3 regions of the Streptomyces sp. NPDC024687 genome follow, and region 3 is predicted to be linked to each of the others. Evidence: riboswitches for the same ligand, from Rfam matches in the RefSeq annotation. Region 3 holds a riboswitch; each other region holds the start of a gene.
The links. Region 3 has a riboswitch for S-adenosylmethionine ahead of ACZ39I_RS08825 (amino acid ABC transporter permease). Riboswitches for the same ligand answer to the same signal wherever they lie in the genome.

Region 1 (9,433 bases), on a different contig from region 3:
ACGCCCTGCTGTACGGCCGCGACCAGAGCGCCGACGCGACGGCGTGGGCGATGGACCGGATCATGCAGGGCGAGGCGACCGACGCGCAGATCGCCGGCTTCGTGGTCGCCCTCCGGGCCAAGGGCGAGACGGTCGAGGAGATCAACGGGCTCGTCCGGACGATGTACGCGCACGCCAACGTGATCGAGGTCCCCGGGCGGACGGTGGACATCGTCGGCACCGGCGGCGACGGCGCCAAGACCGTCAACATCTCCACCATGTCGGCGATCGTCGTGGCCGGAACCGGCGCCACGGTCGTCAAGCACGGCAACCGGGCCGCCTCTTCCGCGTCCGGCGCCTCGGACGTCCTGGAGAAGCTCGGCGTCAACCTGGAGCTGACCCCGCAGCGGGTCGCCGAGGTGGCCGGAGAGGCCGGGATCACGTTCTGCTTCGCGATCAAGTTCCACCCGGCGCTGCGTCACGCGGGCGCTGCGCGCGGCCAGTTGGGCATCCGCACGGTGTTCAACATCCTCGGCCCGCTGACCAACCCCGCCCGCGTGCGGTCCCAGGCGGTCGGGGTCGCGGATCCCCGCATGGCGCCGGTCGTCGCGGGCGTCTTCGCCGAGCGCGGCCACTCCTCCCTCGTCTTCCGCGGTGACGACGGCCTCGACGAGCTGACGACCACGTCGACCTCCCGCGTCTGGGTCGTCCGCGACGGCAAGGTCACCGAGGAGAGCTTCGACCCCCGGGACGCCGGCCTCGACCTGGTGCCGGTGGAGGCCCTGCGGGGCGGTGACCCGGCGTACAACGCGGAGGTCGCCCGCCGCCTGCTGGACGGCGAGAAGGGCCCGGTCCGGGACGCCGTACTCCTGAACTCGGCGGCCGCGCTGGTGGCCCTGGACCCGGGTTCGGGGACGTTGGCCGAGCAGCTGAGGGCCGGGATGGACAAGGCCGCCGAGGCGATCGACTCGGGGTCGGCGAAGCGGACGCTGGAGCGCTGGGTGGCCGCGAGCAACGCATAGCGCTCACCAGGGTGTCGTCCCGCGATCCGGACACGGGTTGCGGGACGACGATCATTTCACGTACGTTCTTCGACCAGGTCATGAGTGACAGTCATGAGGCCCCGGCCGACTGTCCGGCAACCCTCCGTCCGTGGCGGGGTGCCCCGGGTGAAGACCAGGCCGTAGGCAGCGAGGTCTACGGCAAGCGCGGATCCCTCACGAGCCAGGGATCCTGGTCGTTCGAGGAGTCTTCCGTGAGCAACCGAATGCGATAGGGCGCAGAGCCCCGCCTCCGCACGTCCTCTCACCTTTCACCTTTCACGGGAGTCCCCCATGTCTGTCTCCACCGCTGCCGCCGTCCAGACCATTTGTGCCCCCCTGCCCGTTCTGGGGCGGGATGTCACCGTCCCGCTGGTCACCGGTGGCGAAGTCACCTACGCCGCCCTCGACTACGCGGCCAGCGCACCGGCCCTCCAGCGGGTCTGGGACGACGTGGCGGCGTACGCGCCCTACTACGGCAGCGTGCACCGCGGGGCCGGCTACCTCTCCCAGCTGTCGACCGACCTGTTCGAGAACGCCCGCAGGACCGTCACCGAGTTCCTCGACTGCCGCGACGACGACCAGCTCATCTTCACCCGCTCGACCACCGACTCGCTCAACCTCCTCGCCGCGGCGCTCCCCGCCCACTGCCAGGTCTTCGTCTTCGAGACCGAGCACCACGCGAGCCTGCTGCCCTGGAAGGACGCCCGGGTCAGCTACCTGGACGCCCCGCGCACCCCGCGCCAGGCCGTCCAGACCCTGGAGAAGGCCCTCGCCGACCGGGACCCCCGGGGTCCGGCCCTGGTGTGCGTCACCGGCGCCTCCAACGTCACCGGTGAGCTGTGGCCCGTACGGGAACTCGCGGCGGCCGCGCACGCCCACGGCGCCCGGATCGTGCTCGACGCGGCCCAGCTCGCCCCGCACCACCCGGTGAGCGTCCGTGACCTCGACGTCGACTGGGTCGCCTTCTCCGGCCACAAGCTCTACGCCCCCTTCGGCTCCGGCGTCCTGGCCGGCCGCGCCGACTGGCTCCGGGCCGCCGACCCCTACCTCGCCGGCGGCGGCGCCAGCCGCAAGGTCACCCGGCGCGAGGACGGCGGAGTGGACGTGGAGTGGCACGACAGCGCCGCCCGCCACGAGGCCGGCTCCCCGAACGTCATCGGCGCCTACTCCATCGCGTCGGCCTGCAAGGCGCTGACCGAGGCCGGCTTCGACACCCTGGTCGCCCGCGAGCAGCACCTGATCGAGAAGGTGAAGGCCGGCCTCGCCGAGGTCCCCGAGGTCCGCGTCCTGTCCCTCTTCGGCGACGACGCCCCCCGCGTCGGCGTGATCTCCTTCGTCGTCGAGGGCTGGAACAGCTCCCACTTCGCCGCCGCCCTCTCCGCCGAGTACGGCATCGGCGTCCGCGACGGCCTCTTCTGCGCCCACCCCCTCGTGCGCACCCTCCTCGGCAGCGACCCGCAGTCCCAGGGCGAGTGCGGCGCCCCCGAGGCCGCGCCCGGCGAGAAGTCCCTCAACGCGATCCGGGTGAGCTTCGGTGCCGGCACCCCGGACGAGCACGTCGAGCGGTTCGTGCAGGCCGTGAAGGAACTGGTCGAGGACGGTGCGAAGTGGACGTACCGCACCGAGGACGGCCGCTGCGTCCCCGCCGTCTGACGGACCGGAGTCCACCGCGCGTATACGCTCCCCTCAGCAACCGTACGGAAAGCAGGGGGAGCACGGGGTGCAGGAGCTGCGCGAGACGGACCCGCCGGCCATCGGGCCCTACGCGGTCCTGGGCAGACTCGGGTCCGGCGGCATGGGCGAGGTGTATCTCGCCGAGGCGCGGGGCGGGCTGCGGCTGGCCGTGAAGGTCGTACGGGCCGAACACGCCGAGGACCGCACCTTCCGTGCCCGGTTCCGGCACGAGGTACGGGCCGCGCAGACCGTCGGCGGGGCGGGCACCTACACCGCGCGGGTCGTGGACGCAGACACCGAGGCGGCCCGTCCCTGGATGGCGACCGAGTTCGTGGCGGGACCCAACCTGCGGGACGCCGTGCTCGACCGGGGACCGCTGCCCGCGGACGCGGTACGGCTGCTGGCGGCCGCGCTCGCCGAGGCGCTCGCCGCGATCCACGCCAAGGGCCTGGTGCACCGGGACCTCAAGCCCTCCAACATCCTGCTCGCGCCGGACGGCCCCCGGGTCATCGACTTCGGGATCGTCCGGGCCCTGGAAGGCACGGCCCTGACCCGGACCGGAGTGGTCGTCGGGTCGGTCGGCTATCTCTCGCCCGAGCAGATCCGCAACGGCGCCCAGGTCGTGCCGGCCAGTGACGTCTTCTCCCTGGGCGCGGTCCTCGCCTACGCGTCCGGCGGCAAGGAACCCTTCGGCGAGGGGCAGGATTCGGTCGTTCTGCTGCGGATCCTGACCGGTGACGTGGACCTGTCCGCCGTACCGGAGGAGCAGCTGCCACTGGTGGAGGCGTGTCTGCGGGACGACCCCGGGGCCCGGCCGACCCCCGCGGAGCTGGTCGCGGCCGCGGGGCACACCACGGCCTCGCTGCGCGAGAGCCTGCGGCCGGGGTGGTACGGACCCGGTGCCGTGAAGGAGCCCGAGACCGTGCGGAGCGGGGCGCGCTGGGTTCCCGGGCACGACTCGGGGGAGCGGGAGAGCCGCGTCGAGTACGTGGCCCCGCCGACCGCCACGGACATCCCCGCGGTCACCGATGTGACACCGGCCCCTGTCCCGCCGTCGCGGCGCCGGCTGTTGCGGGTCGTGGCGGGCGGCGCCGGGGTCGTGGCGGCCGGCGGACTGGGCGGGTGGCTGTGGCTGCGGGACGCGCCGGACGGCTCCGTACAGGCAGGGGCCCCGGGCGCGCCGGCGACGGGCTGGCAGTACAAGGTCCAGGGCCTCGGCGGGCGGCGCGGCCCCTGTGCGGCCGTCTCGCCCGACGGCACGCGGGTGTACGTCGGCGGCACGGACCGCGCGCTGCACGCGCTGGACCTGGACGGGCGGACCGTATGGCGGACCTCGCTCGGCGCGGAGGCCATGTCCCCGCTCGCCACCGCCGACGGCGTGTACTGCCTGCTGGAGGACGGCCAGGAGGGTTCCTCCAAGCTGTGCGCGCTCGGCCGGGGCGGCACGGTCCGCTGGGCCAGGCGGTTCGCCGGAAACGGTCAGTTCCCGGTCGCCGCCGGCCGACTGGTCCTGGTGTCCTACGGCGACGGCTCGGACGCGGGCGGGGTGCGGGCCTACGCCCCCGACGGCAGTGTGCGCTGGTCCACGCCGACCGGACCGGCACCCACCGGTGAGCCCCTGGTGGCGGACGGCGTGGTGTACGTCGGCACCTTCGGGGACCAGGTCCAGGCCCTGGACGCGACCAGCGGCAAGCGGCTCTGGGCGACGAAGGCCGGCCTCGACACCGGCCGTCCCGTGCTGGTCGGCGACACGCTGATGGTCGGATCGGGCGGCGAGGACATGCTGCACGGCCTGAGCCGCACCGGCAAACCGCTGTGGGACTGCACCAACGACAAGGTGTACGGCAGCCGCTACTTCGCCTGTGTGCCCTTCGGCGACGTGGGCGTCACCGCGTCCGACTACGAACTGGTCGCCCTGGATCCCGCCGACGGATCGACGGCGTGGTCCTTCCGGTTCACCGACGACGGACGCCAGTACGGCGACCCCACCGTCCAGGGCGACACCGTCTACGTACGCCACGGATCGACCCTCTACGGCATCAACCGCAAGGGAAAGCAGACCTGGCACCGGCGCGTCGAGGGCGGCGCCTCCGTCGGAACCCAGAGTCCGGTCGTCCGGGACGGCCGCGTGTACGCCGCGACCGCCGACGGCATCACGGTGCTCGCGCTCGGCTCCTAGGGGCAGGCCCTAGCTGTCGAGGCCGATCGCGAACGCGGCCTCCAGGTCGTGCTGGGAGTAGGTGCGGAAGGCCACGTGGGTGTCCGTCGCCTCGACGCCCGGGATCTTGCTGATGCTGCCGGGGATGACCTCGGCGAGGTCCTCGTGCCGCTTGACCCGGACCATGGCGATCAGGTCGTACGTGCCCGTGACCGAGAAGACCTCGCTCACGGACTCCAGCGCGGCGATCCGCTCCGCGATCTCGGGGATCCGGTCCACGCTGGTCTTGATGAGGACGATCGCGGTGATCACGGCTGGTTCTCTCCCTCGGAGGCGGTGGCAGGGCTCTTACCCTACTCGCGGTCCAGTCGGCCCGGTTTTTCTGCCGGGGGTCCGGGCGTCGTCCCCCGGGAAGGCACAGCAGTGGTACGGCCGAAACGCGCCCAGGCGAAGACCAGGCCCAGGCCGAAGCCCACCAGGTGGGCCAGGTAGGCCACCCCGGGGCCGTCGGAGGCCCGGCCCGCGGCGAGCCACTGCAGCGCCGCCCAGAAGGGGAGGACGACCCAGGCGGGGAAGCGCAGCGGCAGGAAGAAGAGGAACGGCAGGAGACTGGTCACCCGGGCCCCGGGGAACAGGAAGAGCAGCGCGCCGAGAACCGCCGAGATCGCCCCGGAGGCACCGACCAGGGACTGCTCGGAGTCGGCGTTGGCAGCCGCGTAGCCCAGCAGGGCGAGGTAGCCGCTGCCCACGTAGAAGAGGAGGAACTGCACCCGGCCCATCCGTTCCTCGGTCATCACCCCGAAGACGTAGAGGAAGAGCATGTTGCCCAGCAGGTGCACCCAGCTGCCGTGCACGAACAGCGCGGTGGCCGGGGTGAGGGCGGCAGCGGGCGAGCCCTCGAAGAGCTCGGCGGGGACCACGCCCCAGCGGTGGAAGTAGGCCCGCTGGGCGGCCAGGGCCGCGTCCCCGGAGCCGTAGGCCGGATCGAGGCCCGAGGCGGGGCCGATCACGAAGACCAGACAGCACAGGGCGATCAGGCCGTAGGTGACCGGAGCCGGCCCCCACAGCCGCCCGTTCGCTGCACCGACCGTCACCCTCCAGTTGCGGATCATGAACACAGAGCATGGCGTAACGGGACGCAACCGCACAGAGCGCCTCGCCGCCGGACAGGTCCTGTGGACGCCCGAGCGGCGAGTACCCGCCAGGCCTTAGGGTTACGAGCCACATGCACCGGGCCGCCGGTGTGTCACGGACAATGGCTAGTAGGAAAGAGCACAGCCACGATGACGGTTCCCCTCCCGACCGCCTCGACGCGGTGGCGCTGCACCCTCTGCGGCAACCTCACGCGCTTCGACGTGACCCGCTCGTCGAAGGTCGTCGAGTACGTCCACCTCGACCTGGCGGGAGAGCCGAAGGTCGAGGAGCGCGAGGTGGTCAGTGAGACCATCGAGTCGGTGCGGTGCCGCTGGTGCAACGCCGTGGACCAGGTGGAACTCGTGGACAGGCCGGGCGCCGGCTCCTGACAGGGCCGGCCCCGCACAGTGATGGGGTGTGACGGATGGTGGAGACACAAGGCGGGGAGCCGGGCGACGGCGCCGCCGCCGAGGTCCTCGACCGTCCGCTGCCCGACGGTGTGCGGCGCCGGGTCGTGCACATCGTCTCGGAGGGGTTCGGCGGGCTGACCGTCGGTGAACTGCCCGCCCAGCTCAGGCAGTACGCGCGCTTCGCGCCGAACCGGCGGGCCAAGTTCGCGGGCAACGCGATGGCGGCCGCGCTGGAGACCGATCCGCTGTTCCGCCAGCGCATCGGGGAGAAGTTCAGAGAGGTCCAGCCGGAGCTGGCCGGCGCCCTCGACTCCGGTTCCCCGCCCCCGGCCGCGGACCCGCTCGATGTGGCGGCCGCGGCCTATGTGCTGCGCCCCACCGGCTGGGTCAAGCTGGTCACCGCGGCCGGCGAGGAGGCCCAGCGGGCGGACGCCGAGCGGGCCGACGAGGAGAGCCGCGCCGAGCTGGAGCGGCTGCGCGAGCAGCTCACAGCCGCCCGCGACCAGACGCGCGCCGACACCGAGCGGCTGCGCACCGAGCTGGAGTCCGCCAAGAAGGAAGCCGAATCGCTTCACCGCAAGCTGCGCGCGGCACTCAGTGACGTCAAGCGCGGCGAGGCGGCCCTGCGCAAGCTGCAGGCCGAGATGGACGCCGTACGCGCCGAGAGCCAGGCCCAGGTGTCCGCCGCCGAGAGCGAGTCCCGGCGGCTGAAGGCACGCCTGGGGGAGGCGGAGGCCGCTCTGGAGGCCACGCGCAGAGCGGCACGGGAGGGGCGCAGTGTCGAGGACATGCGCGTGCGTCTGCTTCTGGACACCGTTCTGGACGCGGCCCAGGGACTGCGCCGGGAACTGGCCCTGCCGCCGGTCTCCGTCCGGCCCGCCGAGACCGTCGATGCGGTGGAACCGGGCCGCATGACCCCGAAGGACATCGCCGCGCGGGCGCTGTCCGAGAACGACCCCGCGATCCTGGACCAGCTTCTCGCCCTGCCCCAGGCGCACTTGGTGGTCGACGGCTACAACGTCACCAAGACCGGCTATCCCCAGATGCCGCTGGAGAAGCAGCGTCTGAGGCTCCTCGGGCAGCTCTCGCAGCTCGCCGCGCAGACCGGGGCGGAGGTTACCTGTGTCTTCGACGGGGCCGAGCTCGCCGCGCCGGTGCTGCTCGCGCCGCCGCGCGGGGTGCGGGTGCTGTTCTCCAAGGCGGGCGTCACCGCCGACGAGTTGATCCGCCAGCTGGTGCGCGCCGAGCCGCCCGGGCGGCCGGTGATCGTCGCCTCCACCGACCGCGAGGTCGCCGACGGCATCGCCAAGGCGGGGGCCCGGCCGGTCGCTTCCGCGGTGCTCCTGAAGCGCCTGTCCTAAACATCAAAGTCCAGGCTGAATGACCGAATTGGCCGTATCGTCACGCAACGTAGTGTCAAGGCCGCCTCACTGCATGTGAGTTCTGTGCAAAGAATGCATGGCGTGACGAGATTTTGCTGCTGAGGATTTGAACTGATCACAGTAAGGTCACTAGGGTCTGCTCTCGAACCTCCGAGCGGGTGATCACTCAAAAGAAGGAGTTCACCTCCGTGGCGTCCCACCGTCGACCCAAGCAGCCGAGCCGTACGCGCGTGACCGTGCTCACGACCGCAGCCGCTGCCGCCGTGGCCCTCAGTGCCAATGCCGCCAACGCCGCGCCGAGCGAGAAGCCGAGCAAGGACGAGGTCAAGGCGAAGGTCGACGCCCTGTACGAGCAGGCCGAGCAGGCCACGGAAAAGCTCAACGGCGCCAAGGAGAAGCAGGAGAAGCTCCAGAAGGAGATCTCCACCATCCAGGACAACGTGGCCCGCGGCCAGGGCGACCTGAACGAACTGCGCGACTCCATAGGCCTCGCGGCCGCCGCGCAGTACCGCACCGGCACCATCGACTCCTCGCTCCAGCTCTTCCTGTCGTCGAACCCGGACGACTACCTGGACAAGGCGTCCACCGCGGACCAGCTCAGCTCCCAGCAGGTCGAGGCGCTGAAGAAGATCCAGGAGAAGCAGCGCGAGCTGGCCCAGGACCGCGCCGAGGCCTCCGAGAAGCTCAAGGACCTCGCGAGCACCCGCACCGAACTGGCCAAGCAGAAGAAGTCCGTTCAGGGCAAGCTCGCCGAGGCGCAGAAGCTCCTCAACTCGCTGACGGCCGCCGAGAAGGCCGCCCTCGCCGCCGCCGACGCCCGCGCCAGCCGCTCCGCGAGCGAGCGCGTGGACCTCGGAGACGCCCCCGCCTCCTCCGCCCGGGCCCAGGCGGCCTTCAACGCCGCCCAGACCCAGCTCGGCAAGCCGTACGTCTACGGCGCCACCGGCACCGCCTCCTACGACTGCTCTGGCCTGACCTCCTGGGCCTACGCGCAGGCCGGTATCACCATCCCGCGCACCTCGCAGGCCCAGGCCAACGCCGGCACGCGCATCTACAGCATGAGCGACCTCAAGGTCGGCGACCTGGTGATCTTCTACGGCGACCTGCACCACGTCGGCCTGTACGCGGGCAACGGACAGGTCATCCACGCCCCGCGCACCGGCACGGTCGTGCGCTACGAGTCGATCAACAACATGCCGTTCCAGTTCGGCGTGCGGATCTGAGCCCCGTACCTGCTCAAGATCACGACGACTCGCCGCCCGTTCGGGCGAATCACGATCACCACAACTGACTCCGCGCCCCGCCCATGACCTGCGTCTTGGGCGGGGCGTCACGTTGTGTGCCCGCGGAGGTCGTTGGATACGCCCCTGCCGCAGGGCTACTGTCGGCCGCGCTTCCCCTCATCGGGGAACGTCTGTGTCCGCCAGTGGAAGGAGCGCGGCTTCCCGTGGGGTTCCATCGCCGCCTTGTCCAGACGTCCGGGTTCAACCGGGGCGCCGGTGCCGCTCTGTGTGTGCTGTCCGCGGCGGCCGCCGCGCTCGGCGCCGTACCGGCCGCCGCCGCACCTTCCGAAGGCACCCGGGCCGAGGTGGACCGCCTCTACGAGCAGGCCGAGCAGGCCACCGAGGCCTACAACAAGGCCGACGAGCGTGC
Region 2 (9,433 bases), on a different contig from region 3:
CACGGCGTTGGCGCCGGTCAGCTCGTCACCCTCCAGGTCCAGCTTCTCGAAGACCGAGGAGGCCTGGATGAGGGCCACGCCACCACCGGCGACGATGCCCTCCTCGACGGCCGCCTTCGCGTTGCGAACGGCGTCCTCGATGCGGTGCTTGCGCTCCTTGAGCTCGACCTCAGTCGCGGCACCGGCCTTGATGACGGCGACGCCACCGGCGAGCTTCGCCAGGCGCTCCTGGAGCTTCTCGCGGTCGTAGTCCGAGTCGCTGTTCTCGATCTCGGCGCGGATCTGGTTGACCCGGCCCTGAACCTGCTCGGAGGAGCCGGCACCGTCGACGATGGTGGTCTCGTCCTTGGTGATGACGACCTTGCGGGCGCGGCCCAGGAGGTCGATGGTGGTGTTCTCCAGCTTGAGGCCGACCTCCTCGGAGATGACCTCGCCGCCGGTGAGGATGGCGATGTCGTTCAGCATCGCCTTGCGGCGGTCACCGAAGCCCGGGGCCTTGACGGCGACGGACTTGAAGGTGCCGCGGATCTTGTTGACGACCAGGGTCGACAGGGCCTCGCCCTCGACGTCCTCGGCGATGATCAGCAGCGGCTTGCCCGACTGCATGACCTTCTCCAGGAGCGGGAGCAGGTCCTTGACGGAACCGATCTTGGAGTTGGCGATCAGGATGTAGGGGTCGTCGAGCGACGCCTCCATCCGCTCCATGTCGGTGGCGAAGTACGCCGAGATGTAGCCCTTGTCGAAGCGCATACCCTCGGTGAGCTCCAGCTCCAGACCGAAGGTCTGGGACTCCTCGACGGTGATGACGCCTTCCTTGCCGACCTTGTCCATCGCCTCGGCGATGAGCTCGCCGATCTGGGTGTCGGCGGCGGAGATGGAGGCCGTGGAGGCGATCTGCTCCTTGGTCTCGACATCCTTGGCCTGCTCGAGCAGGGCGGCGGAGACGGCCTCGACGGCCTTCTCGATACCGCGCTTGAGGGCCATGGGGTTGGCGCCGGCGGCTACGTTGCGCAGGCCTTCCTTGACCAGGGCCTGGGCGAGCACGGTCGCGGTGGTCGTACCGTCACCGGCGACGTCGTCCGTCTTCTTGGCGACTTCCTTGACCAGCTCGGCGCCGATCTTCTCGTACGGGTCCTCGAGCTCGATCTCCTTGGCGATGGAAACACCATCGTTGGTGATCGTGGGGGCGCCCCACTTCTTCTCGAGGACGACGTTGCGGCCCTTGGGGCCGAGCGTCACCTTGACGGCGTCCGCGAGCTGGTTCATGCCGCGCTCGAGGCCGCGCCGCGCCTCCTCGTCGAACGCGATGATCTTGGCCATGTGAAGTGGTCCCTCCAGGACTGGGGGTGATTCCTTCGGACCGCGCCCGCGCCCGCGACGGACGGCTCGCCGGCCTGTGGATCCTTGCCCCACAAGGCCTGCGGGCCTCACCGACCCGGTCCATCTTTGTCACTCTCACCTTCAGAGTGCTAACGCCAATGATTAGCACTCGGCATGGTCGAGTGCAAGCGCCTCTCGCGTATCGGGCCCCCGGGGCGGGGGTGAGTGGGCCGCCCGGGCGGGTGGTCCGGGGGCGGCAGGCCCCGGGCGTGACCTGTGACGACACGGGCCGCAACCCGCGTACGGCGCGCAGGGGACGGGGTGGGGGGTGTCCGCCCGCAGCGGCCGGCGTCCCGGCACCGACCCCCAACACACCGCACGCGCCACCCAAGCCCCCACCGGACCGAAACAGGCCGCCGCAGGCATTCAGGGGCACGGGGAACTGCGCACAACGCCCGCCCCCACCGGACCCGCAGACGAACACTGCTCGCCCTCCGGAGGCACACGCATGCCGAAGGGCCCGTACCCATGACTCCCCATGGGGTACGAGCCCTCCGAAGAAGAACGAAGAACGACGCTGTTGTTACCCGGCGCGTGCTTCAGCCAGTCGCGAGACGAACCATGTCCGCCTGCGGCCCCTTCTGACCTTGCGAGATCTCGAACTCGACCCGCTGGCCCTCTTCAAGGGTGCGGTAGCCGTCCATCTGAATCGCGCTGTAGTGGACGAATACATCCGCACCACCGTCGACCGCGATGAAGCCGTACCCCTTCTCCGCGTTGAACCACTTGACGGTGCCCTGAGCCATGCCTAACTCCCCTATTACTGGCCCTTGCACGGATCCACACTTCATGGATCCGGGTCAGACCTCACCCCCCACATGGTTGGGGGCGTGCGCCGGAACGCGTCGACCGCGGCTGAATGTATCTGTCCAACTGCCGTCTGCAACAGGTCAATCGGACGAGAATTCCGGACGGAAGGGGTCCGGAATGTAGTGAGAATTCGCCCGAATTCGGGGCAAGTCGGGCCCCACAAAAGGAGCATAAGACGCAAAGAACCCACACACTTTGGCTACTTCTCGTCGCATCCGAAGTCGGAACTCATATGCGTGCGGCATGAAGGAAGCAGCAGGTTCCCCAACTGTACCGTGCTCAACCATAGAGAATTGCCCCCTCCGCTTCTTCGCGGAGAGGGCAATCGGATGAACACTCGGTAATTTCTGTTACCGAAGGTAATGACCAGTCATACGGTCACCCGCCGGCGACCGCCGGGATGATGGAGACTCCGGCCCCGTCGGGCGTCACCGTCTCCAGCCCCTGCTCGAACCGCACATCGTCGTCGTTCACGTACACATTCACGAACCGCCGCAGCTTGCCCTGGTCGTCGAGAACACGCGCCGCGATACCGGTGTGGTTCTTCTCCAGATCGGAGATGACCTCGGCGAGGGTCCCACCCTCGGCCTGCACCTCGGCCTTGCCGCCGGTGTAGGTGCGCAGGATGGTGGGGATGCGGACGTTGACGCTCATGCGAGGCCAGCCTCTCGGAAAGAGTCCAGATTCGGACGGATCGTGGCGGTGAGCCCGGTACCGGCCACCGCGTCCAGGGTCTTGAGACCGTCGCCGGTGTTCAGCACCACCGTGGTCTTCGTCGGGTCGAGGACGCCGTTCTCGATCAGCTTGCGGGTCACACCCACCGTCACGCCACCCGCGGTCTCCGCGAAGATCCCCTCGGTCCGCGCCAGCAGCTTGATCGCGTCGACGATCTGCTCGTCGTTCACGTCCTCCACCGCACCGCCGGTACGACGCGCGATGTCCAGCACGTACGGACCGTCCGCGGGGTTGCCGATGGCCAGCGACTTGGCGATGGTGTCCGGCTTCTGGGGGCGGACCACGTCGTGCCCGGCCTTGTACGCCACCGACACCGGCGAGCACCCCTCCGCCTGCGCGCCGAAGATCTTGTACGGCCTGTCCTCGACGAGCCCCAGCTTGATCAGCTCCTGCAGACCCTTGTCGATCTTCGTGAGCTGCGAGCCGGAGGCGATCGGCACGACCAGCTGGTCGGGGAGCTTCCAGCCCAGCTGCTCGCAGATCTCGTACGCCAGGGTCTTGGAGCCCTCCGCGTAGTACGGCCGCAGGTTGACGTTGACGAAGCCCCAGCCCTCACCGGCCGGGTCGCCGATCAGCTCGGAGCAGAAGCGGTTCACGTCGTCGTAGTTGCCCTCGATGCCGACGAGCTCGCCGCCGTAGATCGCGGCCATGACGACCTTGCCCTGCTCCAGGTCGTGCGGGATGAACACGCAGGAGCGGAAGCCGGCCCGGGCCGCGGCGGCGCCGACGGCGCCGGCCAGGTTGCCGGTGGAGGAGCAGGAGAGGGTGGTGAAGCCGAAGGCGCGGGCGGCCTCGATGGCCTGCGCGACGACGCGGTCCTTGAAGGAGTGCGTCGGGTTGCCGGAGTCGTCCTTGATGTACAGGCCGCCGGTCACGCCAAGCTCGCGGGCGAGGTTGTCGGCCTTGACGAGCTGGGTCCAGCCGGGGTTGATGTTGGGCTTGTCGGCCACGTCCGCGGGGACGGGCAGCAGCGGGGCGTAGCGCCAGATGTTCGAAGGTCCCGCCTCGATGCGCTTGCGGAGCTCCTCGGTTTCGTAGGCCGAGAAGTCGTACGCGATCTCGAGCGGGCCGAAACACTCCTCGCAGGCGAAGACCGGGCCGAGCGGGACGCGGTGGCCGCATTCGCGGCAGCTCAGTGCCGCGGCGGGACCCAGATCGACGGAGTTCGTGGTGCTTGCAACAGTCTGCGCAGCCATGGAGGCGAGGCCCTTTCTCCTCATCTTCCTCACGACGCACTTCGCCGTGAGACGGATTTGGCACCTTCCCGAGTCGGGAGCCTCGCGGAGACGATCGCCAGCGATCGCTACGAGAACCGACTGGAGGGTTGCCGGGGCTTCATCGGGCCGTATCCCTCTGCCCCTCTGGATGAGCGGTATGAAGTTGTTAACGGCGGCCACCCAGGACATGCGATGGTCATCCGCGTTGTTCAAGACTGTAACCGACGACCAGGACAGTTGAGAGAGACGTCCGAACCGCGAGATGACCTACCCATCAGCCGCTTCCAGCGGCGGGCACGCTAAGGAGCCGCGCACTGTGCTGAACGAAGTCGAGCGCTGGCTGGCCACCAGGTCCTGGTCCGCGACTGATCGCCCGCTCCACCGGATCATGGCCGCGAAGCGGAGCTCGGGGCAGACCGTCAGTGTCGTCCTGCCCGCGCTCAACGAGGAGGAGACGGTCGGTGACATCGTCGCCGTGATCCGTCATGACCTCATGCAACAGGTCCCGCTCGTCGACGAGATCGTCGTCGTCGACTCGGGATCGACCGACCGTACGTCCGAGGTCGCGGCCGCGGCAGGCGCGCGGGTCGTCCACCGCGACGACATCCTCCCGCGCATACCCGCCGTGCCCGGCAAGGGCGAGGTCCTGTGGCGCTCCCTGCTGGTCACCAGCGGGGACATCGTCTGCTTCATCGACGCCGACCTGAAGGAGTTCTCCTCGGACTTCGTCTCCGGCATCGTCGGCCCGCTGCTCACCGATCCCGGGGTCGACCTGGTCAAGGGCATGTACGACCGTCCCCTGGGCGGCGCCGCCGGGCAGGGCGGCCGGGTCACCGAGCTCATGGCGCGCCCGCTGCTGAACATGCACTGGCCGCAGCTGGCCGGTTTCGTGCAGCCGCTGGGCGGCGAGTACGCGGCCCGGCGCTCGTTGCTGGAGCAGCTGCCGTTCCCCGTGGGTTACGGCATCGAGCTGGGCATGCTGGTCGACGCCCTGCACCTGGTCGGTCTCGACGCCCTCGCCCAGGTCGACGTCGGGGTGCGCAAGCACCGCCACCAGGACGGTCAGGCCCTGGGCCGGATGTCCGCGGCGATCTACCGCACCGCCCAGCTGAGGCTGGCCCGCGGCCATATGATCCGGCCCGCCATTACCCAGTTCGAGCGGGGCCGGGACGGCTTCGAGCCGCGGACGTACTCCGTGGACACCGAGGAGCGGCCGCCGATGGTGGAGATCGCGGAGTACGCGGAGCGGAAGGTCGCGTAAGTGCGCGGAAGTGCGCAACCGCACGTTTGAGCGTTTGGGGGCCGGGCTAGGTTGAGGCGTATGGCGTCAACCAACAGTGCTGCTCAGGTGCTGGTCGCGTCCAACCGCGGCCCGGTCTCGTACGAAGTGCGCGAGGACGGCTCGCTGCATGCCAAACGCGGTGGCGGCGGGCTGGTCTCGGGCCTGTCGGCGATCGGCTCCGACGCGGGCTCCCTGTGGGTGTGCTCGGCGCTCGGCGACGGCGACCGCGAGGCGGTCCGGCGCGGGGTCGGCGAGGCGGGGGTCCGCATGCTCGACATCCCGGCCGACGTGCACGCCGACGCGTACAACGGCATCGCCAACTCGGTGTTGTGGTTCGTCCACCACCTGCTGTACCAGACCCCGCTGGAGCCGTCCTTCGACGCGGAGTTCCGGCGGCAGTGGGCGTCGTACGAGACGTACAACCGCGCGTTCGCCGAGGCGCTGGCTCAGGAGGCGGCCGAGGGGGCGGCGGTCCTGGTCCAGGACTACCACCTGTGCCTGGTGCCGGGGATGCTCCGTGAACTCCGTCCCGACCTGCGCATCGCCCACTTCTCGCACACGCCGTGGGCGCCGGTGGACTACTTCCGGATGCTGCCCGACGACATCGCGGGCCGGCTCCTGCGCGGCATGCTGGGCGCCGACCGGCTCGGCTTCCTCACCCAGCGTTGGGCGGACGCGTTCACGGCCTGCTGTACGGAGCTCGCGGACGGGCTCGGCGAGACCCGGATCGGGGTGCACGGGCTGGGCGCGGACGCGGACTTCCTGCGCGCGCGTTCCCACGAGGCCGATGTCGAGGAACGCATCGTCGGACTGCGCGAGGAGATCGGCGCGGGCCGGAAGACGATCGTGCGGGTGGACCGGACCGAGCTGTCCAAGAACATCGTGCGCGGGCTGCGGGCCTACCGGCGGTTGCTGGAGTCGCGGCCGGAGTGGCGCGAGCGGGTCGTGCACGTGGCGTTCGCGTATCCCTCGCGGCAGGACCTGGCGGTGTACCGGGACTACACGGCCGAGGTGCAGCGGGTTGCGGAGGAGATCAACGACACGTTCGGCACACCGGGCTGGACGCCGGTCCTGCTGAATCTGAAGGACGACTTCGCGCGCTCCCTCGCCGCGTACCGGCTGGCCGACGTGGCGCTGGTCAACCCCATCCGGGACGGCATGAACCTGGTCGCGAAGGAGGTGCCGGTGGTGTCCGACCAGGGGTGCGCGCTGGTGCTGTCGCGGGAGGCCGGGGCGTACGAGGAGTTGGGTGACGACGCGATCGTGGTGAACCCGTACGACGTCGAGCAGACGGCGGCGGCCCTGCACGAGGCCCTGACGATGCCGGCCCACGAACGGGTGGACCGCGCGAAGAGGCTCACCGCGGCAGCGACGGCACTCCCACCGGCTCAGTGGTTCCTGGACCAGCTGAACGCCCTGAAGGTACTGAACGGGTGAGCATGAACCTTCCTACACCCACCACGCCTGCCGGGCGGGACGGTCTGCGGGCGCTTCTCGCGGAGCCGCGGCGGGCGGTGATCGGGCTCGACTTCGACGGGACGCTGGCGCCGATCGTGGCGGATCCGGAGCAGGCGCGGGCGCACCCCGAGGCGGTGGCCGTCCTCGCCGCCCTGGCACCGAAGGTGGCCTCCGTCGCGGTGATCACCGGCCGCCCGGCCGAGATCGCGGTCCGCTACGGCGGCTTCGCGGGCGTACCCGGCCTGGAGCACCTGACCGTCCTGGGTCACTACGGCGCGGAACGCTGGGACGCGGCGACGGGCGAGGTCACGGCGCCCGAGCCGCATCCCGGCGTGGCCGCGGTCCGTGCCGAGCTGCCGGAGCTCCTCGACGGGACCGGCGCCTGGGTCGAGGAGAAGGGCGGCCGGGCGGTGGCTGTGCACACCCGCCGCGCCCCGGACCCGCAGGCCGCGTTCGACGCCCTCCGCGCCCCTCTCGGCGACCTGGCCGCCCATCACGGCCTGATCGTCGAGCCGGGCCGACTGGTCCTGGAACTGCGTCCCCCGGGCATGGACAAGGGCGTGGCCCTGCTGACCCACGTCCGCGACCTGTCCGCCGGCTCCGTCCTCTACGCCGGCGACGACCTGGGCGACCTGCCCGCCTTCGCCGCGGTCGACCAACTCCGCGGCACCGGCACCCCCGGCCTCCTGGTGTGCAGCGGCAGCGACGAGGTGGCGGAACTGCGCAAGCGGGCGGACCTGGTGGTGGACGGCCCGGCCGGTGTGGTGGGCCTGCTGCGGGACCTGGCGGAACGGCTCGCCTGACCGCCGCCGGCCCGCAGCCGACGTTCAGCCGGCCCTCAGCGCTCCGCCCGCCGGGCCTCCCGCACCCTCCGCAGCCGGTTCACCGTCACCGGGTCGAAGACGAGCGCGCGTTCGTCGTCCAGCAGGGCGTTGAGCAGCTGGTAGTAGCGGACCGGCGCCAGGCCGAGTTCCTCGCGTATCGCCCGCTCCTTGGCACCGGGCCCCGCGAAGGAGCGTCGCTCCAGCGCGAGGATGTCCCGCTCCCGGCGGTCGAGTTCCGCATGCTCCATGCCCCCGACCGTAACGCCCGCCACTGACAGACAGCGCCTACAGGGCGCCTACTCGGCGTTCCGCGCGGTCAGCTGCAACGCGCGCAGCACCTCCGTGGGGTCCCCGTCGGAGCTCACCGCGGAGCCGATCCGCCGTTTCACGGCCGCGCTGACCGAGGCCCACGACGTCTTCCCCACCGGAGGCAGCTCCGCGGAGGGCAGCGCGTCGAGGAAGGGCTTGAGGTCGGCGTCCCGGGAGGCCCTGCTCATGACCTCGGAGGCGGAGTTGGTCACCGGCAGCAGGTCGTACTCCCGTGAGAAGGCGAGCACGTTCTTCTCGCTGTAGACGAAGTCGAGGAAGTCGCCCACCTGCTCGGCGTGCCCGTTCTGCTTGAAGGCCATCATCCAGTCGGCGACGCCCATGGAGTTCTTGGTCGGCCGGTCGGTGCCGGGCATGGGCACCATCCCGAACTTCACCCCCTTCTCGGCGGCGATCTTCATCAGCGAGGGGTGCCCGTTGAGCATCCCGACGTCCCCGGCGGCGAACGCCGAGAACGCGGCGGCCCGGTTCAGGTTCTCGGGTGCGACCGGACCGGTCAGTCCCTTGCCGACGAGGTCGTCCTTGAGCCAGGTCAGCGTCGCGATGTTCTCGTCGGAGTCGATCCCGTACGTGCCGACGTCGTCGACGTACCCGCCGCCCCCGCTCAGCAGCCACTGCATGGTCTCGGCCTGCGCCTCCTCGGGGCCGAGCGGCAGCGCGTACGGGTACTTCACCCCGTCCGCCTTGAGCGCCTCGGCGTCGGCGGCCAGCTGCTTCCACGTCTTCGGCGGGGTGAGCCCGGCGTCGGCGAAGAGGGTCTTGTTGTAGAAGAGCAGCCGGGTCGACGCGGCGAACGGCATCCCGTACTGCATCCCGTTGATCCGTCCCGCGGAGCCGAGCTGGGCGACGAAGTCGGCCTGTTCCCGGATCCCGATCAGGTCGTCGGCCTTGTAGAGCAGCCCCTTGTCCGCGTAGTCGGCATAAGCGCCGATCTGCGCCATGTCGGGAGCCTTCCCGGCGTCGACCAGCTCCTTGACCTTGCGGTCGACGTCGGTCCAGGAGTACACGCTGACGTCGATCTTCACGCCGGAGTGCCGGGCCTCGTACTCCTTGACGAGTTCGTCCCAGTACTTCTGGGAGCTGTTGGCCGAGCTGTCGCCGTAGTCGGCGGCGACCAGCTTCAGCGTCACCTCGTCCGATCCTTCGCCCATCCCGCAGCCACCGAGGACCGCAGTCATACCCAGTGCGGACACCGCCGCGATCGTTCCCGTCCTACGCCGCCGCACCGACAACCGCCCCACACTCACGTTCGAACACTTTCGTAAAGTCATACATATTCCAGAACTAAGGTCTACACCACGTAAGTGGACTAGACCTCTCGCGGGTTCAAGGGTCACACTGTCCCCCGTGAGACATGTCATCGCCCTCGACGTGGGCGGCACCGGGATGAAGGCGGCCTT
Region 3 (9,433 bases):
GGCGGTGGGTCAGGAGTTGTCCAGCGGCAGCCCGGGCGGGTTGACCTCCGACTTGGAGACGGCGTCGTGGGAGAGGTTCCACGCGGCGAGCCACTTGGCGTACTGACCGTTGTCGATCAGGTAGTTGATCGCGTCGGCGAGGGGCTTGGCGAGGCCGCTACCCTTCTTGGCGGTCGCGGCGATCAGGCCCTGGAGCGTCTCACCGGCACCGGAGTACTGGCCCGCGATGCGGGTCGCGTTGGGTGTGCTCGCGGTCTGGGTGACGTGGTAGGAGGAGTTGGGGCTGGGACCCAGGTAGGCGTCGATCTTGCCGCTGGCGAGGGCCAGGTAGATGCTGGGGCTGTCCTGGAAGTACTTGATGGTGAGCTTCTTGCCCTCCTTCTTCAGCTTGGCCTGCCACTCCAGCAGGATCCGCTCCTGGTTGGTGCCGGCTCCGACCGAGACCGTCTTGCCCGCGAGGGCCTCGTAGTCACCGTCGAAGGTCCACTTCGAGGTCTTGAGCGTCTCGAAGGCGAGATCGTCCTTGCGGTAGGAGGCGAACTCGTACTTCTGCTTGCGCTCCTCGGTGTCGGTGATGTTGGAGAAGCCGACGTTCACCTTGCCGCTGTCGATGCCGACGAAGAGGTTCTCCCAGGTGAACCGCTTGACCTCGGGCTTCAGGCCGAGGACGGCGGCGACCAGGCGGGCAAGGTCGCTCTCGGAGCCGGTGAGGGTCTTCTGGTCGCTGCCCACGAAGCCCAGCGGCGGGGAACCGGAGGGCAGGGTGCCGGAACCGATGACCAGCTTGCCGCTCTTCTTCACGGCGGCGGGCAGTTCGGCGCTGATGGACTTCACCTCGGCGACCTTGAGAGTGGTCTCCTTGGCGGCGCCGTTGGACAGGCGGCCCACGGTGACCGTGCCCGCGCTGTCGGTCGTCCTGGTGGCGGCGTCGCTGTCACCGCCGCAGGCGGCGAGCCCGCCCGCAAGGGTGGCGACGGTGGTCGCCGCGGTGATGCCGCGTATCAGGCTGCGTCGGGAGGGGTGAACGGGCATGGCTGTCCTTAGGAGTTGAGAGAGTTGAGAGAAACAGGCGGTGGGAAAAGGGGTTCAGAGGACCTTGCTCAGGAAGTCCCGGGTCCGTTCGTTGCGCGGCCGGTCGAGGACCTCGGAGGGCGGGCCCTGCTCGACGATGCGTCCGCCGTCGATGAAGACGACCCGGTCGGCGACCTCGCGGGCGAAGCCGATCTCGTGGGTGACGATGACGAGCGTGGTGCCGCTGGTCGCCAGGTCCTTGATGACGGCCAGGACCTCACCGACGAGTTCGGGATCGAGGGCGGAGGTCGGCTCGTCGAAGAGGATGACTCCCGGTCGCAGGGCGAGGGCGCGGGCGATGGCCACGCGCTGCTGCTGGCCTCCCGACAACTGCCGGGGGTATGCGCCGATTTTGTCACCGAGTCCGACCCTGCCGAGGAGTTCGCGGGCCAGTTCCTGCGCCTGCGCCCTGCCGAGCTTGCCGGTCGCCACCGGCGCGGCGGCCACGTTGTCGAGGACGGTCAGGTGCGGGAAGAGGTTGAAGTTCTGGAAGACGAACCCGATGCGGCTGCGCTGGGCCAGGATGGCGCGCTCGCTGAGCTCCTTCAGCCGGTCACCCTGCCGGCGGACGCCGATCAACTCGTCGTTGACGCTGACATAGCCGATCTCCGGCTTCTCCAGGTGGTTGATGACCCGCAGCAGGGTGGACTTCCCGGAGCCGGACGCGCCGAGGATCACGGTGACCTCGCCGGGCCGCACGGTCAGGTCGACGCCGTCCAGGACCCGGTGGGTGCCGTACCACTTGTGCACGCCGTGCACTTCGAGCGCGACGGGGGTGATGTCGGTGACGGTCATATCGCGGTCTCCCTGCGGACACGCGCCGTGAGGTCGGTGAGACCGGCGCGCAGTTTCTGGAGCGGGGTCGGCGGCAGGGAGCGGGTGGCGCCGCGGGCGTAGTACCGCTCGACATAGAACTGCACGACGGAGACGGCACTGGTCAGGATCAGGTACCAGACGGTGGCGACCAGCAGCAGCGGCACGATGTCTCCGGGGTAGGTGGAGCCCATGGACTGCACGCTGCCGAACAGGTCGAGCAGGGAGACGTAGAAGACCAGCGAGGTGCTCTTGATGAGGCCGATGAGCTGGTTGACGTAGTTCGGGGTGATCGAGCGCAGCGCCTGCGGGAAGACGATCATGCGGAACTGGTAGCCCTTCGGCAGACCGAGGGCCGAGGCCGCTTCGTGCTGGCCCTGGTCGACGGAGAGGATGCCGCCGCGGACCACCTCCGCGGCGTAGGCGGCCTCGTTGAGGCTGAGGCCGATCACCGCGATGACCATGTCGGTGGCGAGCCGGGACTCGTCGAAGGAGAAGAAGGCAGGACCGAAGGGGACGCCCACGCTCAGGGTCTTGTACAGGGCGCTGAAGTTGTAGAGGAACAGCAGCAGGACGATCAGCGGAATGGAGCGCAGAGCCCACACGTAGGTCCAGCTCACCGCCCGCAGCACCGGGCTCTTCGAGAGCCGGGCCAGGGCGAGCAGAATGCCGCCGAGCAGGCCCAGCACCGCACTGTAGGCGGCGACTTCCAGAGTGATGACCAGCCCGTCGAGGACGGTCGGCCGCAGGAACCAGTAGGCGAACCGGTCCCACTGGTAGAACGGGTTGGTCACCAGGCCGTGGACGAACTGGGCCGTCAGGACCAGGACGACGGCGGTGGCGATCCAGCGGCCCGGTCGCCGCAGCGGCAGAACTCGCTGCGCCGCGAGCGGCTTTGACGGGGTGTCGGGCTGCGGCGGTGCCTCGGTGACGGACACGGCAGCGCCTGGGGGTTCACTCATGAGGGGCTCCGGCGGAGTCGGGTTTCCCCTGGGGCACGGCGAACACGGCGTACTACGGCGGCAGTACGGGATGCTCGGGCACCGGGGGCTGGGCGGACGACGGCACACCGCGAACGCGGTGTTCGTCAGGAACGCGGGGGCTGCGGAGGCGGAACGTCAGCCCCGACAGCGGGCGCGGCCCGGTGCGGTACACAGTGCGCTGCTCACGCGGAGGAGATCGACGCTCCGGTCGGCCACGAGCACGTCCGTGTACGGCTGTACGCAGCCCGGGGAGCGGCGCGTGGCCGTCCTGGAGACTGCGTACATGTCCGTCACCGTGCTCTTCCGGCCCCTGGGGCCCTCGCGCTTACCGAAACGCCGTCCGGTCCGGTCGTCACCTGGGGCACCCCACCGCCGAGCGAGGGTTGCCGGTCAGCAAGCCAGGGCATGTCGCTGACACTCATGACCGTTCTGGGCCGTAGTTAAGACAAATGCCCGAACGAATGTCAATCGTGGTCCAACAGTTGGAACGGTCAGGACGTGCGGGCGCTGTGCGAGGCCCAGTCCAGAATCTGTACGGCGGCCCCTGCGGCCTCCAGGCCCCGGCAGTGGGCGTGGTGCCGGCGGGCGATGCCGTCGAGGTCGAGGTGGGTGCCGAAGGCCGGGTGGGCGGTCAGCCGGCGGGCGTAGGCCCACAGGGTGGGGTGGTCGGCGATGCGCTGGACCGCGGCGGCGTCGAGGTGGTCGCGGTGCACGGTGTCGAGTTGCACGAGCGTGACCCACAACTCGACGTCGGCCGCCGTGATGTGATCCCGGATCAGGTAGCTGCGGCCTTCCAGCCAGCGCTCCAACGAGCCCAAGGTGTCCAGCAGTTGCTCCAGCGCGGCGGTGCGGTCCGCGGCGGCGCCGCCCGCCGACCCGGCCTGCTGCGCGGCCTGCTCGACGGCCCTGCCCATCCGCTCCACGGCGTCGGTCTCCGACTCCGCTCCGCACGGGTACAGCGCCGGCCGGCCGCCGCCGAAGTGCCGGGCGAGGTCGCGGGTGATGTCGGCGGCGTGGGTGCTGACGATCCGCCCCGACCAGTCGTCGCTGAGCACCGGCGCGACGGCCGCGCCGGTGTACCGGTGCGCGCTGGCCTCGTACAGCGGGCGCAGCGCGGAGTGCCCCCCGTCCGGACAGTCGGGGACCGGGTCCAGGAAGGTCACGGGACAGACGTCGTCGAGGCCGAGCAGGCTGTGCACGACGGCGATGCGCAGGCCGTCGGCGCAGGCGGCGGCCAGGTGGAGCCGGTAGCGGCGCGGCACGGCGTAGTGCCCACTGCGCGCGTCCCGTCCGATCCTGCCCCGGAACGCGGGGGCCGGGTGGCCGGCGGGGACATGGGCGAGCGGTGTGACGGACATAGGTCTCCCCAGGGTGTCGGTGCGCAGACGTACGCGCGGCGGAAGCGTCGTCGGGCCGGAAGTGGGGGTCGGTACAGGGAGGGGCGGCGGGGCGGCGGGGCGGCTGCGGCCGGGCTCAGCCCAGGGCCCTGATCGCGCTGCAGACACGCAGCAGGTCGATGTGCCGGCGGGAGGTCAGGAGAGGCGAAGGCCGAGGTGTACGGCTCACTCGGCCGATGGCCGGTTCAAGGCGCCCCATGTTTCCCTACCTGTTCACTAGGATTCCCATGTGGAGTGTCGATCGGGCCGGGGCGCACGTCAAGAGGGCGTCCACGAGGTGGGCGAACGCGGGACCGCCGGAGCGCTCCTGGTCAGTGCGACTCGCGGCTGACCTCCGAGCCGCTGGAGCCGACGAGGAAGTCGAGGTCGGCGCCCTGGTCGGCCTGTTGGACGTGGTCGACGTACAGCCGCTCCCAGCCGCGCCTCGGGTTCGCGAAGCCCGCCACGGTGGCCGCGTTCGGGGTGCGGGCGGCGAGTTCGCCGGCGGGCACCTCCAGGTCGATGCGGCGGGCGGCGACGTCGAGGCTGATGACGTCGCCGGTCCGTACGAGAGCGAGCGGGCCGCCCGCCGCCGCCTCCGGGGCGACATGCAGCACGACGGTGCCGTACGCGGTGCCGCTCATCCGGCCGTCGCAGACGCGGACCATGTCCCGCACGCCCTGCTCCAGCAGCTTCGTGGGCAGCGGCATGTTGGCCACCTCGGGCATGCCCGGATAGCCCTTGGGTCCGCAGCCGCGCAGGACCAGGACGGAGTCGGCGTCGACGTCCAGGTCCGGGTCGTCGACGCGGGCGTGGAAGTCCTCGATGCTGTCGAAGACGACCGCCCGGCCCCGGTGGCGCAGCAGATGCGCCGAGGCCGCCGCGGGTTTGATCAGCGCCCCGTCGGGTGCGAGGCTGCCGCGCAGGACGGCGATGCCGCCCTCCTCGACGAGCGGCCGGGCCCGGGTCCTGATCACCTCGGGGTCCCAGATCGGGGCGTCGGTGAGGTGGTCCACCAGCGGCCTTCCGGTCACCGTCAGCGCGTCGGGGTCCAGCAGGTCGGCGACCTCGCGCAGCACGGCGAGCAGTCCGCCGGCCCGGTGGAGGTCCTCCATGAGGAAGCGCCCGGCGGGCTGGAGGTCCACCAGGACCGGGACCCGGGAGCCGATGCGGTCGAAGTCGTCCAGGGTCAGCTCGATGCCCAGCCGGCCCGCGATGGCGAGGAGATGGACGACGGCGTTGGTGGAGCCGCCGATCGCGGCCAGCGCCACGATCGCGTTGTGGAAGGACTCCTTGGTCAGGAAGGTGCTCGGACGGCGCTCGGCCGTCACGAGCTCCACCGCGAGGCGTCCGGTGCCATGCGCGGCCTCCAGCAGCCGGCTGTCCGGCGCGGGCGTTCCGGCCACCCCGGGGACGACCGTGCCCAGCGCCTCGGCGACCAGCGCCATCGTCGAGGCCGTACCCATGGTGTTGCAGTGCCCGCGGCTGCGGATCATCGACGACTCGGAGCGGGTGAACTGCTCCTGCGACAGGGTCCCGGCGCGGACCTCCTCCGACAGCCGCCACACGTCCGTGCCGCAGCCCAGCGGGGTGCCGCGGAAGGTGCCGGTGAGCATGGGGCCGCCTGGTACGACCACGGCGGGCAGGTCCACCGAGGCGGCGGCCATCAGCAGGGACGGGATCGTCTTGTCGCAGCCGCCCAGCAGGACCACTCCGTCGAGGGGGTTGGCCCGCAGCATCTCCTCGGTGGCCATCGCCGCCATGTTGCGCCAGAGCATCGCGGTGGGCCGCACGTTGGTCTCGCCCAGCGACACCACGGGCAGGTCGAGGGGGATGCCGCCCGCCTCGTACACACCGTCGCGCACGGATCCGGCCACCTCGTCCAGGTGCGCGTTGCAGGGCGTGAGGTCGGAGGCAGTGTTGGCTATGGCGATCTGGGGCCGGCCGGTGAACGCGTCGGCCGGGACGCCCCGGCGCATCCAGGCCCGGTGGATGTAGGGGTTGCGGTCCTGTCCCGCGTACCACTGCGCGCTGCGAAGGCCCATCGCTCGGCTCTTTCGGGTGATCGGTACGGCGGTCTACCATCCGGAACGCGATGCAGCTTACGCAGCCGTTCTCCGCTTCGACAGCCCCCGCCACGGACCGCGCCGAGGGCGACCGTCCCGTGGGACCCGACGACGCTGTCCGCCCGGTGCGGCGAGACGGCGTTCCCTGCCCCGTACGGCACCTCGTCCACGGTCCCCTGAAGGAGCCTCTGCGTTGAACCTCCCCTCCGCGGCGGGCCGGCCGATGCGGGCCTTCGTCCTCACGGCCCCCGGCGAGTTCGCGGTCCAGGAGGTGCCCGCGCCCGTCGCCGCTCCCGGTGAGGTCGTCGTCGACGTCGAGCGGGTCGGCGTGTGCGGTACCGATCTGGAGTTCTTCACGGGCGCCATGGCCTACCTCCACCAAGGGCACGCCGGCTATCCGATGCGGCTGGGCCACGAGTGGGCCGGCCGGGTGCGTGCGGTGGGTGCCGGGGTCGATCCGGGCTGGGTCGGGCGGCGGGTCATGGGCGACACCATGCTCGGCTGCGGGACCTGCCGCCGCTGCCGGCGGGGACGCGGGCATGTGTGCGAGAAGCGGGAGGAGGTGGGCATCCGGGGCGGCCGAGCCGGCGCCCTGGCCGAGCAACTCGCGGTACCCGCAGGCTCGTTGCACGTCCTGCCGGACTCCGTGGACCCGCAGCTCGGCGCGCTCGTCGAGCCCGGTGGCAACGCCCTGCGGGCCGCGCGGGCCACCGGTGCGGGGCCCGGCGACCGGGTCCTGGTGCTGGGGCCGGGCACCATCGGGCTGCTGGTCGCGCTGTTCGTGCGGGCCGCCGGGGCGGAGGTGCACCTGATGGGCGCCACCGAGGGCTCCCTCGCCTTCGCGCGCTCACTGGGCTTCCCGCACGCCTGGCGCGAGGACACGCTGCCGGACCTGCCGTTCGACGCGGTCGTCGACGCCACCAACGCGGTCCGTCTGCCCGCCCTGGCCCAGGAACTGGTCGAACCGGGCGGGCGGCTCGTGTACATCGGGCTGGCCGGCGAGCCCAGCCGGATCGACACCCGCACGCTCGTCCTGAAGGACGTGACGGCGGTGGGCGTCCTGTCGGCCTCCCCCGGGCTCGACGCCACCATCAGGGCGTACGCCGACAAGGTCATCGACCCGAGGCCGCTCGTGGCCGCCACCGTCGCACTGGACGCGATCGGCGCCGTACTCGCGGGCGGACGCCCACCCGGTGCCGGTCCCGGCCCGAAGATCCACGTCAATCCTGGCCTCGTCTGAGGCCGTCCCCGCAGCGGACGCACTCACGAACGGAGGCTGGTATTCCGCCGACGCGGTGATCAGACTCGGTCCGACAAGGACACCGTCGACATGCTCGGCGACCAGACATGCTCGACGAGACGAAGGATTCAGCCCCGTGAACTTCAAGGTGCAGCCCACCGCCCAGGTCGACGAGACGGCGGCGATCGGCGACGGGACGACCGTCTGGGATCTGGCCCAGATCCGCGAGGACGCCCGGCTGGGCAGCGGATGCATCGTGGGCCGGGGCGCCTACGTCGGCCCCGGGGTGCGCATCGGCGACAACGTGAAGCTCCAGAACTACGCGCTGGTCTACGAACCCGCCGTGCTCGGCAACGGGGTGTTCGTCGGCCCGGCAGCGGTCCTCACCAACGACTACTTCCCCAGGTCGGTGGACCCGGAGGGCAAGCTGAAGCGCGGCGACGACTGGCAGGCCGTGGCGGTCGAGGTGGCCGAGGGAGCGTCCCTCGGGGCCCGCTCGGTGTGTGTGGCACCGGTCCGCGTCGGCCGCTGGGCACTGGTCGCGGCGGGCGCCGTGGTGACCCGGGACGTGCCCGACCACGCGCTCGTGGCCGGCGTTCCGGCGCGCCGCATCGGCTGGGTGGGCCGGGCCGGCGTACGACTGGTCGAGCGGGAGGGCGAACCGGACGTGTGGGAGTGTCCCGAGACGGGTGCGCTGTACGACGAGAAGGACGGCGGACTCGTCGAGCGCGCATGACTCCTGTTTCCGCCAAATCGCAAATCTTCGAACATTCACCGGCATAACATGTGTGCGATCTGTGCAGACCAAGCACAATGGGCGCACGAACCAGTAGTGCCCAGGGGGGGGTTACCGGGTGGAAACACCTATGCCTGAAATCGGGATCGGCACCAGCTCCGACGTCTGACGTCCGCCTGCCTTCCACCGCCCGGCCGTCCGCGCCGCGGCGCTCACAAGTCTGCGCAAAAACAGGGGGGTTGGTGTGACCAACCGATGAGCATCACACGTCTGGCCGCGCTCGGCCAGGACGATCCGACGCTGCTCCCACTCGCCCGACGACTCCTCGCGGTCGCCGAGTCGGGGCTGCCGTCGATGCTGCTGCCCGGCGGTGAGGCCTTCGCCTTCACCATGGCCGGGCGGCAGACGGCCGCCGGTTCCTGGACGCTGGAGCGGCGCGGGACCAGCACCCGGTACGCGGCCATCACCGCACTCGGTGTCCGGTTCCTCCCGGAGGACCGCCAGCGCGCGGTCCTCGGCGGGCGCACTGCCGAGGAGTTCACGGGCCTGCTGATCGAGTCGCTGCCCGGCGTCACCAACCTCGGTGACGCGGCGCTCATCGCCTGGGCCGCCGCCGAGACCGGACACCCCAAGCTGTCCGACGCACTGGCCCGGGTCGACGACCTGGACGAGGAGGACCGGCCGCAGTACACCGTCGAGGCGGCCTGGGTGCTGTCCGCCCTGGCGGCCGCTCGCGACACGGTCGACGTGGAGAGACGTTTCTCCACAGCTCGCGACCGTCTGCTGCGGGCCCGCATCGGCGACAGCCCGCTCTTCCCGCACGCCACCGGGCCCGGCCTGGTGCCCTGGTACCGGGCTCATGTGGCCTGCTTCGCCGACCAGACGTATCCGCTCCAGGCCCTGGCCCGCGCCCACGCGAGCGACGGGGCCGGCGATCCCGAGGCGCTGGCCGCCTCCGAGGCGTGCGCCGCGCGCATCTGCGAACTCCAGGGCGACGGCGGGCAGTGGTGGTGGCACTACGACGCGCGCACCGGCCAGGTCATCGAGGGCTACCCGGTCTACAGCGTCCACCAGCACGCGATGGCGCCGACCGCGCTGTTCGACCTCACCGACGCCGGTGGCAGCGACTTCGGCGCGGCCATCCGCAA

Region 1: it holds a riboswitch for S-adenosylmethionine, as region 3 does, so the genes downstream of both, ACZ39I_RS04255 (aminotransferase class V-fold PLP-dependent enzyme) here and ACZ39I_RS08825 (amino acid ABC transporter permease) in region 3, are expected to answer to the same signal.
Region 2: it holds a riboswitch for S-adenosylmethionine, as region 3 does, so the genes downstream of both, thrC (threonine synthase) here and ACZ39I_RS08825 (amino acid ABC transporter permease) in region 3, are expected to answer to the same signal.

What each region holds. Positions count from the first base shown of each region.
Region 1 covers NZ_JBVHLJ010000001.1:957,294-966,726, forward strand. Annotated here, with positions in the region: gene trpD (anthranilate phosphoribosyltransferase) at 1-1,001, shown strand, start outside; SAM riboswitch class IV at 1,078-1,194, shown strand; gene ACZ39I_RS04255 (aminotransferase class V-fold PLP-dependent enzyme) at 1,314-2,675, shown strand; gene ACZ39I_RS04260 (protein kinase domain-containing protein) at 2,743-4,875, shown strand; gene ACZ39I_RS04265 (Lrp/AsnC family transcriptional regulator) at 4,885-5,166, opposite strand; gene ACZ39I_RS04270 (rhomboid family intramembrane serine protease) at 5,208-5,966, opposite strand; gene ACZ39I_RS04275 (hypothetical protein) at 6,138-6,377, shown strand; gene ACZ39I_RS04280 (NYN domain-containing protein) at 6,413-7,759, shown strand; gene ACZ39I_RS04285 (C40 family peptidase) at 7,969-9,003, shown strand; gene ACZ39I_RS04290 (C40 family peptidase) at 9,228-9,433, shown strand, end outside.
Region 2 covers NZ_JBVHLJ010000006.1:449,185-458,617, forward strand. Annotated here, with positions in the region: gene groL (chaperonin GroEL) at 1-1,320, opposite strand, end outside; gene ACZ39I_RS25625 (cold-shock protein) at 1,920-2,126, opposite strand; gene ACZ39I_RS25630 (MoaD/ThiS family protein) at 2,569-2,844, opposite strand; gene thrC (threonine synthase) at 2,841-4,121, opposite strand; SAM riboswitch class I at 4,139-4,297, opposite strand; gene ACZ39I_RS25640 (glucosyl-3-phosphoglycerate synthase) at 4,459-5,403, shown strand; gene ACZ39I_RS25645 (alpha,alpha-trehalose-phosphate synthase (UDP-forming)) at 5,464-6,861, shown strand; gene otsB (trehalose-phosphatase) at 6,864-7,685, shown strand; gene ACZ39I_RS25655 (DUF3263 domain-containing protein) at 7,721-7,954, opposite strand; gene ACZ39I_RS25660 (ABC transporter substrate-binding protein) at 8,003-9,304, opposite strand; gene ACZ39I_RS25665 (ROK family protein) at 9,381-9,433, shown strand, end outside.
Region 3 covers NZ_JBVHLJ010000002.1:527,859-537,291, forward strand. Annotated here, with positions in the region: gene ACZ39I_RS08815 (transporter substrate-binding domain-containing protein) at 10-1,032, opposite strand; gene ACZ39I_RS08820 (amino acid ABC transporter ATP-binding protein) at 1,087-1,866, opposite strand; gene ACZ39I_RS08825 (amino acid ABC transporter permease) at 1,863-2,846, opposite strand; SAM riboswitch class IV at 3,184-3,293, opposite strand; gene ACZ39I_RS08830 (glutathione S-transferase C-terminal domain-containing protein) at 3,359-4,225, opposite strand; gene ACZ39I_RS08835 (putative leader peptide) at 4,341-4,463, opposite strand; gene ACZ39I_RS08840 (IlvD/Edd family dehydratase) at 4,576-6,288, opposite strand; gene ACZ39I_RS08845 (zinc-dependent alcohol dehydrogenase) at 6,533-7,549, shown strand; gene ACZ39I_RS08850 (acyltransferase) at 7,686-8,285, shown strand; gene ACZ39I_RS08855 (hypothetical protein) at 8,541-9,433, shown strand, end outside.